Regions from separate parts of the Diaphorobacter sp. B2A2W2 genome, predicted to be linked through region 1. Evidence: riboswitches for the same ligand, from Rfam matches in the RefSeq annotation. Region 1 holds a riboswitch; the other holds the start of a gene.

Region 1 (5,109 bases):
CGTGGCCGCGCTCTGGTTCATGGTGTAGAAGTGCAGGCCCGGCACGCCCTCGCGGCGCAGTTGCTCGCACAGGTGCGTGACGACATCCAGGCCGAAGGCGCGAATGCTCGCCACATCGTCACCATAGCCCTGCAGGCGCAGGCGGATCCAGCGCGGGACCTCGGCGCCACAGGCGTCCGAAAAGCGCAGCAGCTGCGACGCGCCCATGATCGGCATGATGCCCGGCACCACGGGCACGTCCAGCCCCAGGCGGCGCACGTCCTGCACGAAGCGCAGGTAGGCGTCGGCATTGAAGAAGTACTGTGTGATGGCCGAGTCGGCGCCCGCGCGCACCTTGGTGGCAAAGGCCTGCAGGTCGGCATCAGACGAACGGGCCTGGGGATGGACCTCGGGGTAGGCGGCCACCTCAATGTGGAAGTCGCGCCCCGTCTCGGCGCGGATGAACGCCACCAGATCGCTCGCGTAATGGAACTCGCCCCCGATGCCGTAGCCACTGGGCAGGTCGCCGCGCAGCGCAACCAGGCGCTTCACGCCCATGGCTTTCAGCTCGGCGAGCTGCGCGCGCACGCCGTCCTTGGTGGCGCCGATGCACGAGAAGTGCGAGGCCGCGCTCACGCCCTCGGCGAGGATCTCGCGCACCGTGCCGAAGGTGCCCGCCTGCGTGGAGCCCCCCGCGCCGTAGGTGACGGAGCAGAACTCGGGCCGGCGCGCATACAGCTGCTGGCGCACGGCGCGCAGTTTGTCGGCGCCCTCGGGCGTCTTGGGCGGGAAGAATTCAAAGCTGACCGGAAAGGCCGTGGAAAGGCTCATGCCTTCCTCCTTGCATGGATGAAGAACTCGCGGTTGCCGTCGCCCCCCTCGATGGGGCTATCGATCCAGGCCACCACGTGCAGCCCCAGCTCCGTGCAGCAGTCTCGGATGCGCTGCTCCACCTGCGGATACAGCTGCGCATCGCGCACGATGCCGCCCTTGCCCACTTGGCCGGGTTGCAACTCAAACTGCGGCTTGACCAGCATCAGCAGCTGGCCCTGCTCTTTCAACAGCGGCACCAGCGCAGGCAGCACCAGCGTGAGCGAGATGAAGGACAGGTCGCCGGTGACGAGATCGAACGCTGGCGTGATGTCCACGTCCTCGCACCCGGGACGGCGGCGGCGCTGCACGGGCAATGAGCCCTCAGCGCGTGCCTTGGCCTTGGCGGCGCGCTCAGCCTTGAAGCTCTCGATCTCATGCTCCTTGGCGTCGTCGCTGTCGTCGTACTCATCGTCCACCACGCCGCCGTTGCGCATCCAGGCGTAGGGGGCCTGGGGCTGGGTGTCGTTGTCTTCCGCGTCCTCGATGACTTCGGACAGCGCCACGTCGCAGGCGTCCTGCAGCGCCTCGGGCGTGAGGGCCCGGGCATTCACGCCTTCCACGCAGACCACCCGCGGGTCGGCGCGCAGCCGCTCGTGCAACTGGCCGTGGCCCACGTCCACGCCAATCACCTGGGCAGCGCCATGTGCCAGCAGGCAGTCGGTGAAACCGCCGGTGCTCTGCCCCACGTCCAGGCAGCGCAGGCCAGCCACTTGCAGGCCCGTGGCAGCCAGCGCACCTTCAAGCTTGAGGCCGCCGCGCGAGAGGTACTTGGCCTCCGCAGCGTCCAGCAGCTGCACCTCGACCCCCGCAGGAATGTCGTCGCCGTTCTTGGCCACCTTCTGCCACGGCAGCGTGGGCGCCAGGCGCCACTGCACGCCGGCGGCAATCAACCGCTGGGCCTGCGACCGGGTGGCCGCGTAGCCGCCTTCCACCAGAAATACGTCCGCGCGCATCGCGCTGTCCTCTCATATCGATAGCTGGTAGCGCTTGCAGTGAGCCACTTTCAGCAATTTTTCATGCTGAAAACAGCCACTGGCAAGCGCAAGCAGCTATGCTTTTTGACAATCAATAGCGGTAGGTGTCGGGCTTGTAGGGGCCCTGCTTCGGCACACCGATGTAGGCGGCCTGTTCGTCGCTCAGTTCGGTCAGCATGGCGCCCACCTTCTTCAGGTGCAGGCGCGCCACCTTCTCGTCGAGGTGCTTGGGCAGCACGTAGACCTTGCCCACGTCGTAGCCCTCGGGGTGGGTGAACAGCTCGATCTGCGCGATCGTCTGGTTGGCGAACGAGTTGGACATCACGAAGCTGGGGTGGCCCGTGCCGCAGCCCAGGTTCACCAGGCGGCCCTTGGCCAGCAGGATGATGCGCTTGCCGTCCGGGAAGATCACGTGGTCGACCTGGGGCTTGATTTCTTCCCATTGGCAGTGCTCTTCGAGCTTGGCGACCTGGATCTCGTTGTCGAAGTGGCCGATGTTGCACACGATGGCCTGGTCCTTCATCGCTTTCATGTGCTCGAAGGTGATGACGTCGCGGTTGCCGGTGGTGGTGACGAAGATGTCGGCCTTGTCGGCCGCCCACTCCATGGTCACGACCTTGAAGCCTTCCATGGCGGCCTGCAGGGCGTTGATGGGGTCGATCTCAGTCACCCATACCTGGGCGCTCAGGGCGCGCAGCGCCTGGGCCGAGCCCTTGCCCACGTCGCCATAGCCCGCCACCACGGCCACCTTGCCGGCGATCATCACGTCGGTGGCGCGCTTGATGCCGTCCACCAGCGACTCGCGGCAGCCGTACAGGTTGTCGAACTTGCTCTTGGTCACCGAATCGTTCACGTTGATCGCACGGAACAGTAGCGTGCCCTTGGCCGACATTTCCTTCAGGCGGTGCACGCCGGTGGTGGTCTCTTCGGTCACGCCGATGATCTGGGCGCTCTTGCGGCTGTACCAGGTGCTGTCCTCGGCCAGCTTGGCCTTGATTGCGGCGTATAGGATGCGCTCTTCCTCGCTGCCGGGGTGGGCCAGCACGGAGGCGTCCTTTTCAGCGCGCTTGCCCAGGTGCATCAGCAGCGTGGCGTCACCGCCGTCGTCCAGGATCATGTTCGGGCCTTCGCCCTCGCTGCCCTTGGGGCCGAAGTCGAAGATGCGGTGGGTATAGTCCCAGTAGTCCACCAGGGTCTCGCCCTTGATGGCGAACACCGGCGTGCCGGTGGCGGCAATGGCGGCGGCGGCGTGGTCCTGGGTGGAGAAAATGTTGCACGAGGCCCAGCGCACATCGGCGCCCAGGGCCTTGAGGGTCTCGATCAGCACGGCCGTCTGGATGGTCATGTGCAGCGAGCCGGTGATGCGCGCGCCCTTCAGGGGCTGCTTGGCCGCGAATTCCTCGCGGATGGCCATCAGGCCGGGCATCTCGGTCTCGGCGATGCGGATTTCCTTGCGGCCCCAGTCGGCCAGAGATATATCGGCAATCGCGGAGTCGGCTGGGGACTTGAGAACAGCGCTCATGGTGGTTTCCTTGATGGGTATCTGAAAAAACCGCGCCTGGGGGATGGGACTCACCGCACCGCAAGGCGTGGGTGAGCGTCGTTGCTGGGTATGACTTCCGAGCCTCGCGCCCCGCCGTGCTGGGGACGCTGCAACGCTCCTCGGAAAGTGCAAGATTATACCGGTGCCCCCGCACCACGCGCCGCGCCGTAGAATCCCCGCCCAATGCCAGGGCGCTCCCGCAGGGTGCGCCCGCCTCTTCTCGCACCGGCCGCAGCGCACCGCGCGGCCCTCACCCAGAATCACTGTGTCGTACGCCCCAGAAACCCGGCGCCGCCGGACTTTTGCCATCATCTCCCACCCCGACGCCGGCAAGACCACGCTGACGGAAAAGCTGCTGCTGTTCTCCGGCGCCATCCAGATCGCCGGCGCCGTGAAGGGCCGCAAGGCCAGCCGCCACGCCACCTCCGACTGGATGGAGATCGAGAAGCAGCGCGGTATTTCGGTGGCATCGAGCGTGATGCAGATGAGCTACCGCGACCATGTGATCAACCTGCTGGACACGCCGGGCCACAAGGACTTCTCCGAGGACACCTACCGCGTGCTCACGGCCGTCGATTCGGCCCTGATGGTGATCGACGCGGCCAACGGCGTGGAGGCGCAGACGCGCCGCCTGATCGAGGTCTGCCGCCAGCGCGACACGCCCATCATCACCTTCGTCAACAAGATGGACCGCGAGGTCCGCGACCCGCTCGACATCCTCGACGAGGTGGAGCGTGAGCTGGACATGCCCTGCTGCCCCATCACCTGGCCCGTGGGCCAGGGCAAGAGCTTCGGCGGCATCATCAACCTACGCACGCAGAGCATGACCGTGTTCCAGCCGGGCAGCGAAAAGCGCCCGCAGGACTTCGAGGTCATTCCGCTGGCCGATGCCGACAAGCTGCGCGCGCGCTTCGGTCAGGCCTTTGACGACGCACTGGAAAGCATGGAGCTGGCGCAAGGCGCCTCGGCGCCCTGGGACCATGAAGCCTTCCTGGCCGGCAAGCTCACACCGGTGTTTTTCGGCTCGGGCGTGAACAACTTCGGTGTGATGGAAGTGCTGGATGCGGTGGTGGACATGTCGCCCCCGCCCGGCCCGCGCAAGAGCTCGCTCGTCGTCAACAAGCAGACCGTCGAGAAGACCATCCTGCCCGAAGACGAAGGCTTTTCGGGCGTGGTGTTCAAGGTGCAGGCCAACATGGACGCCAACCACCGCGACCGCATCGCCTTCGTGCGCGTGGCCAGCGGCAAGTACACGCCCGGCATGAAGCTCAAGGTCCAGCGCACCGCCAAGGAACTGCGCCCCACCAGCGTGGTCACCTTCATGAGCCAGCGCCGCGAGGCGGTGGAAGAGGCCTACGCCGGCGACATCATCGGCTTCACCACGCACGGCGGCGTGCAGTTAGGCGACACCATCACCGACGGCGCCAACCTGCAGTTCACCGGCCTGCCGTTCTTCGCACCCGAGATGTTCATGACCGTGGTGCTGAAGAACCCGCTGCGCACCAAGCAACTGCAGCAGGGCCTGATGCAGCTGGGCGAGGAAGGCGCCATCCAGGTCTTCAAGCCCGAGGCCGGCGGCAACATGCTGCTGGGTGCCGTGGGCCAGCTGCAGTTCGAAGTGGTGCAGCACCGTCTGAACACCGAATACGACTGCGACATCCGTTTGGAAGCCTGCCAGTACACGGGAGCCCGCTGGATTACCGCCGACACGCCAGCCGAATTGCGCGAGTTCGAGAATGC
Region 2 (5,109 bases), on a different contig from region 1:
AGTGGTCGTAGCGCTCGTTGAGCCGTGCCGGATCGATGCGCCCGCCGTGCAGCTCATACAGGTAGCGCTCCACGGCCTGCGTCAGCTCCTGGTCGAGCGCCACGGCGGAGGCGGCATCCAGGCCGCGGGCGGCTGCGGCCGCCAGCGCATCACTCAGGTGCTGCGCGCCATAGTCGGCCGGCTCCAGCCCATCGGCTGCGGCTTCGTTGAGCCAGCGCACCGCTTCATGCGCAGCCGGCAGGGGGCGCCCGTCAGCCGTCAGCCAGGACGGGTTCGCCCAGGCAGCCAGCGGCATCCAGGCCGCCAGCAGCAGGGGGGCAGTGTGGTGTGTCAGCAGGCGCAGGTTCATGGGTCGATCTTGGCATGGCCTGCGCCGACCAGGCGCTATAGCCCCAGATTCGGCGCAAGCGCGCGCTCCACCTCGGCCAGGGGCACTCCGCTGCGCTGGGCCATGTCCTGCACCTGCGCATCGTCGATCTTGCCGACGCTGAAGTAGGTGCTCTCGGGGTGGCTGAAGTAAAAGCCGCTCACACTGGCCGCGGGCGTCATGGCGTAGCTGTCGGTAATGTCCATGTCCACGTCGGCCGTGCCCAGCAATGCAAACAGCGGCTTCTTCACCCGGTGATCGGGGCATGCGGGGTAGCCCGGCGCGGGGCGGATGCCCACGTACTTCTCGGCGATCAGTTCGTCGTTGGACAGCTGCTCGCCCGCCTGGTAGCCCCACCAGTCGGTGCGCACGCGGTGGTGCAGCCATTCGGCACCGGCCTCGGCCAGGCGGTCGGCCAGGGCCTTGAGGGTGATGGCGTTGTAGTCGTCGTGGTCGGCCATGAACTCGGCCACCTTGGCATCCACGCCGATGCCGGCAGTGACGGCAAACGCGCCAATGTGGTCGGCCTGCGTGGGTGCGCCACCCTCCGGGCGAGGCGCGATGAAGTCGGCCAGGCAGCGGCTGGGGCGCATGCGGCCCTCGGCGTCGGGCTGCTTCTCGGCCTGCTGGCGCAGGCCGTACCAGGTGAGCACGACCTTGTCGCGCACGGCATCGGCATACAGCTCGATGTCGTCATCGCGCACGGTGTTGGCGGGCCAGAAGCCCACCACGGCGTGGGCCGTGAGCCAGCGGCCCTCCACGATCTTCTTGAGCATGGCCTGTGCGTCGCGGAAGACGCGCGTGGCTTCCTCGCCCACCACCTCGTCCTGCAGGATGTCGGGGTACTTGCCGGCCAGGTCCCAGGTCTGGAAGTACGGCGCCCAGTCGATGAAGGGCACCAGCTCGGCCAGGTCGATGTTCTTGATCACGCGCCGGCCGATGAACTTGGGCGCCGGCGGCTGGTAATGCGCCCAGTCGATGCGCGTCTTGTTGGCGCGGCACTGCGCCAGCGGCCACACCGGCGTCTTCTTCTTGTTGGCATGCAGGTGGCGCACATGGTCGTAGTCGGCCTGCACCTCCGCCAGGTAGCTGTCCTTTTGCTCGCCCAGCAGGCTCTGCGCCACGCTCACGCTGCGCGAGGCATCGGGCACGTAGACCACGGGGCCCTGGTACTGCGGCGCGATCTTGACGGCCGTGTGCACGCGCGAGCAGGTGGCGCCGCCGATCAGCAATGGAATCTTCTTGATGCGGAAGTACTCGTCCTTGTCCATCTCGCCGGCCACGTACTGCATCTCTTCCAGGCTGGGCGTGATGAGGCCCGACAGGCCGATGATGTCCGCGCCTTCGGCCTTGGCGCGCGCCAGGATTTCATGGCAGGGCACCATCACGCCCATGTTGATGACCTCGAAGTTGTTGCACTGCAGGACGACGGTCACGATGTTCTTGCCGATGTCATGCACGTCGCCCTTCACGGTGGCGATGACGATCTTGCCCTTGCTGGACACGTCCAGGCCGGCGGCTTCCTGCTGGCGCTTTTCTTCCTCGATGTAAGGGATCAGGTGGGCCACGGCCTGCTTCATCACGCGGGCGCTCTTGACCACCTGCGGCAGGAACATCTTGCCCGCTCCGAACAGGTCGCCCACGATGTTCATGCCGTCCATCAGCGGGCCTTCGATCACGTGCAGCGGGCGGCCGCCGCCTTGCACCACGATCTGCTGGTAGGCCTCCTCGGTGTCTTCGACGATGAAGTCGGTGATGCCGTGTACCAGCGCATGCGACAGGCGCTCGCCCACGGACTTGGGCGCCTCGGGTGTGCCGCGCCACTCCAGCTTCTTGCTGTCGTCCTTGGCGGCGCCCTTGGCGGCCTCGGCAATCTCCAGCAGGCGTTCGGCCGCGTCGGGGCGGCGGTTCAACACCACGTCTTCCACACGCTCGCGCAGCTCAGGGTCGAGGTCGTCGTAAACGCCGACCATGCCCGCGTTGACGATGCCCATGTCCATGCCGGCCTTGATGGCGTGGTACAGGAACACGGTGTGGATCGCCTCGCGCACCGGCTCGTTGCCGCGGAAGCTGAACGACACGTTGGACACGCCGCCCGACACCTTGGCACCCGGCAGATGCTGCTTGATCCAGCGCACGGCCTCGATGAAGTCCACGGCGTAGTTGGCGTGCTCTTCGATGCCCGTGGCGATGGCGAAGATGTTGGGGTCGAAGATGATGTCCTCGGGCGCCATGCCCACCTCGTCCACCAGGATGCGGTAGGCGCGCTCGCAGATCTCGGTCTTGCGTGCGAAGGTGTCGGCCTGGCCCTTCTCGTCGAAGGCCATGACCACGGCGGCCGCGCCGTAGCGGCGGATCAGCTTGGCCTGGCGCTTGAACTCCTCCACGCCCTCCTTCATGCTGATGGAGTTGACGATGCCCTTGCCCTGCAGGCAGCGCAGGCCGGCCTCGATGACCTCCCACTTGGAGCTGTCCACCATCACCGGCACCCGGGCGATGTCGGGCTCGGAGGCAATGAGGTTCAGGAAACGCACCATCGCGGCCTTGCTGTCCAGCATGGCCTCGTCCATGTTCACATCGATGATCTGCGCGCCGTTTTCCACCTGCTGGCGCGCCACCGACAGTGCCTGCTCGTACTGGTCGTTCAGGATCATGCGCGCGAACGCCTTGGAGCCGGTGACGTTGGTGCGCTCGCCCACGTTGACGAACAAGCTCCCCTCGCCGATGAACACGGGCTCCAGCCCCGACAGGCGCATGGGCGGCACGGCGTGCGAAGGGACGGAAGATGCGGGGGCGGACGACGGCATGGGGCTCACCTGGATAACAAGAACAGACACATCAGGTGAGCGCCGTTGGTACACGCACGGCTGCATGCCGCGGTGGGCCCGAGCCTGACGCCGCCACGCGCGGGCCGCCTGTACGGCCCCGGCCGGCGGGCGCTGCAGCGCTCCTCGGGAAAGCGTCGAATTCTACGCGGCCCACCTTTGGGGGGCAGGCATATGGATATACCCCCGCGTGCACTGTGCGCCCAGAACATGGCCCCTACACGGGCCGGTGGCTGTTTCAAGCAAAAACAGACCGCAAGCCAGCCACAGCAAGCGCTGAAAGCTATCAAACAAGGAGCATCAGCCCTGCTCCCGTAACAGTCGCAGTTTGCGGTACAGCGTGCGCGTGCTGACCCCCAGGGCGCGCGCCAATTCGCGACGCGACGCGGCCCCCCCCGCCAGCGCCGCGCGCAGGGCCTCGGATTCGATGTCACGCAGGGTGGCATGGTCGGGCTGCTGCGCAGCGCGGGCCGGCGCCGCCGCGGGCGCATCGAACGAGAGCGCGCGCTCGATCGTATGGGCGGTCACCACCGCGCCGTCGGTCAGCAGCGCGGCACGTTCCAGCACGTTGCGCAGCTCGCGTACGTTGCCGGGGAAGGGGTGCTGCGCCAGCCGGCGCAGCGCCGCGGGCGCAAGCACCAGGCCCCGCCCCCCGGCCACGCGCTGCAGGAGCGATTCCGCCAGCAGCGGAATGTCCTGCGGGCGTTCGCGCAGCGCGGGCAGCTGGATGGGAAAGGTGCTCAGGCGGTAGTACAGGTCCTGGCGAAACCGCCCCTCGCGCACCATGGCGCGCAGGTCGCGGTGGGTGGCCGCCACCAGGCGGATGTCCGCGCGGCGCAGCTCGGTGTGGCCCACGCGGCGGTAGGTGCCGCTTTCCAGCAAACGCAGCAGCTTGACCTGCATGGTGAGCGGGATGTCGCCCACCTCGTCCAGGAACAGCGTGCCGCCGTGCGCCGCCTCCACCAGGCCGGCGCGTGCGGCATGGGCGCCGGTGAAGGCGCCACGCTCGTGGCCGAACAGTTCGCTCTCGAACAGCGTCTCGGGCAGGCTGGCGCAGTCCACCACCACCAGCGGCCGCCCCGCGCGGGGGCTGGCCTCGTGCACGGCGCGCGCGGCCAGCTCCTTGCCCGTGCCCGACTCGCCCAGCAGCAGCACGCTGGCCTGCGACGGGCCCACGCGCGCGATCAGCTCCAGCACGGCCTGGAACGCGGGCGCGCGCCCGATCATGCCCGGCGCGCCCGGCTGCCCCTGGGCAATGCGCAGCGGCTCCATCTTCTCCAGAAAGTACTGAGGCTGGCCCGCCTCGTCGCGCAGCGGCACCAGTTCGATCTGCACGTATTCCTCGCCCGCCGGGGTGTGGTGCAGGTGCAGCACGCGCTCGCGCTGGCCACTGAAGAGCGAGCGCGCCAGCGGGCAGGTCTCGCCCGCCTGGTCGCACGGCACGGGCGAATGGTGCGAGACCGCATGGCAAGTGCGCCCCACCACCGGCGCGCCCTGGCCGAACTGGCGACGGTAGGCGCCGTTGGCGGCCACGATGCGGTAGCCGCGGTCGAACAGGATGTGCGGCTCGGGCAGCCCCTCCAGCCAGGAGGCAAGCAGCGCGGTCTGCGCCACCTGCGCCGGGGTGGGAGAAAGATCAGGAGTGTCGGCCATGGTGACATATGGTGTCACAAATGGCATGCATTGGCAGTGTTTCTGCCGTCCACCATGGCAGCGCTGACTCCGTGGGTGGATGTAAGCCTTTGTTCCACATAGGGATTTCGCACGCAGTGCCGCGCAGCCAGGCTGGCACGGCTCTTGAGTCAGGACAAGCAAGCGCGCGGTCCTTTGGCCGCGCCCATCGTGAAGGAATCGCCATGACTGCCCTGCCCGCCTCGTGCACCTGCGCTGCGCCCGACGCAGAACGCCGCACCCTGA

What was found. Region 1 has a riboswitch for S-adenosylhomocysteine ahead of ahcY (adenosylhomocysteinase). Riboswitches for the same ligand answer to the same signal wherever they lie in the genome.
Region 2: another riboswitch for S-adenosylhomocysteine. It lies ahead of metH (methionine synthase); the one in region 1 lies ahead of ahcY (adenosylhomocysteinase).

Annotation. Positions count from the first base shown of each region.
Region 1 covers NZ_JBWZOR010000003.1:274,507-279,615, reverse strand. The annotation lists gene metF (methylenetetrahydrofolate reductase [NAD(P)H]) at 1-810, opposite strand, end outside; gene AC1PPL_RS07385 (TlyA family RNA methyltransferase) at 807-1,805, opposite strand; gene ahcY (adenosylhomocysteinase) at 1,918-3,348, opposite strand; S-adenosyl-L-homocysteine riboswitch at 3,415-3,496, opposite strand; gene AC1PPL_RS07375 (peptide chain release factor 3) at 3,635-5,109, shown strand, end outside.
Region 2 covers NZ_JBWZOR010000014.1:5,991-11,099, forward strand. The annotation lists gene AC1PPL_RS17890 (L,D-transpeptidase family protein) at 1-349, opposite strand, end outside; gene metH (methionine synthase) at 385-3,174, opposite strand; S-adenosyl-L-homocysteine riboswitch at 3,205-3,326, opposite strand; gene AC1PPL_RS17900 (sigma-54 interaction domain-containing protein) at 3,493-4,845, opposite strand; gene petA (ubiquinol-cytochrome c reductase iron-sulfur subunit) at 5,049-5,109, shown strand, end outside.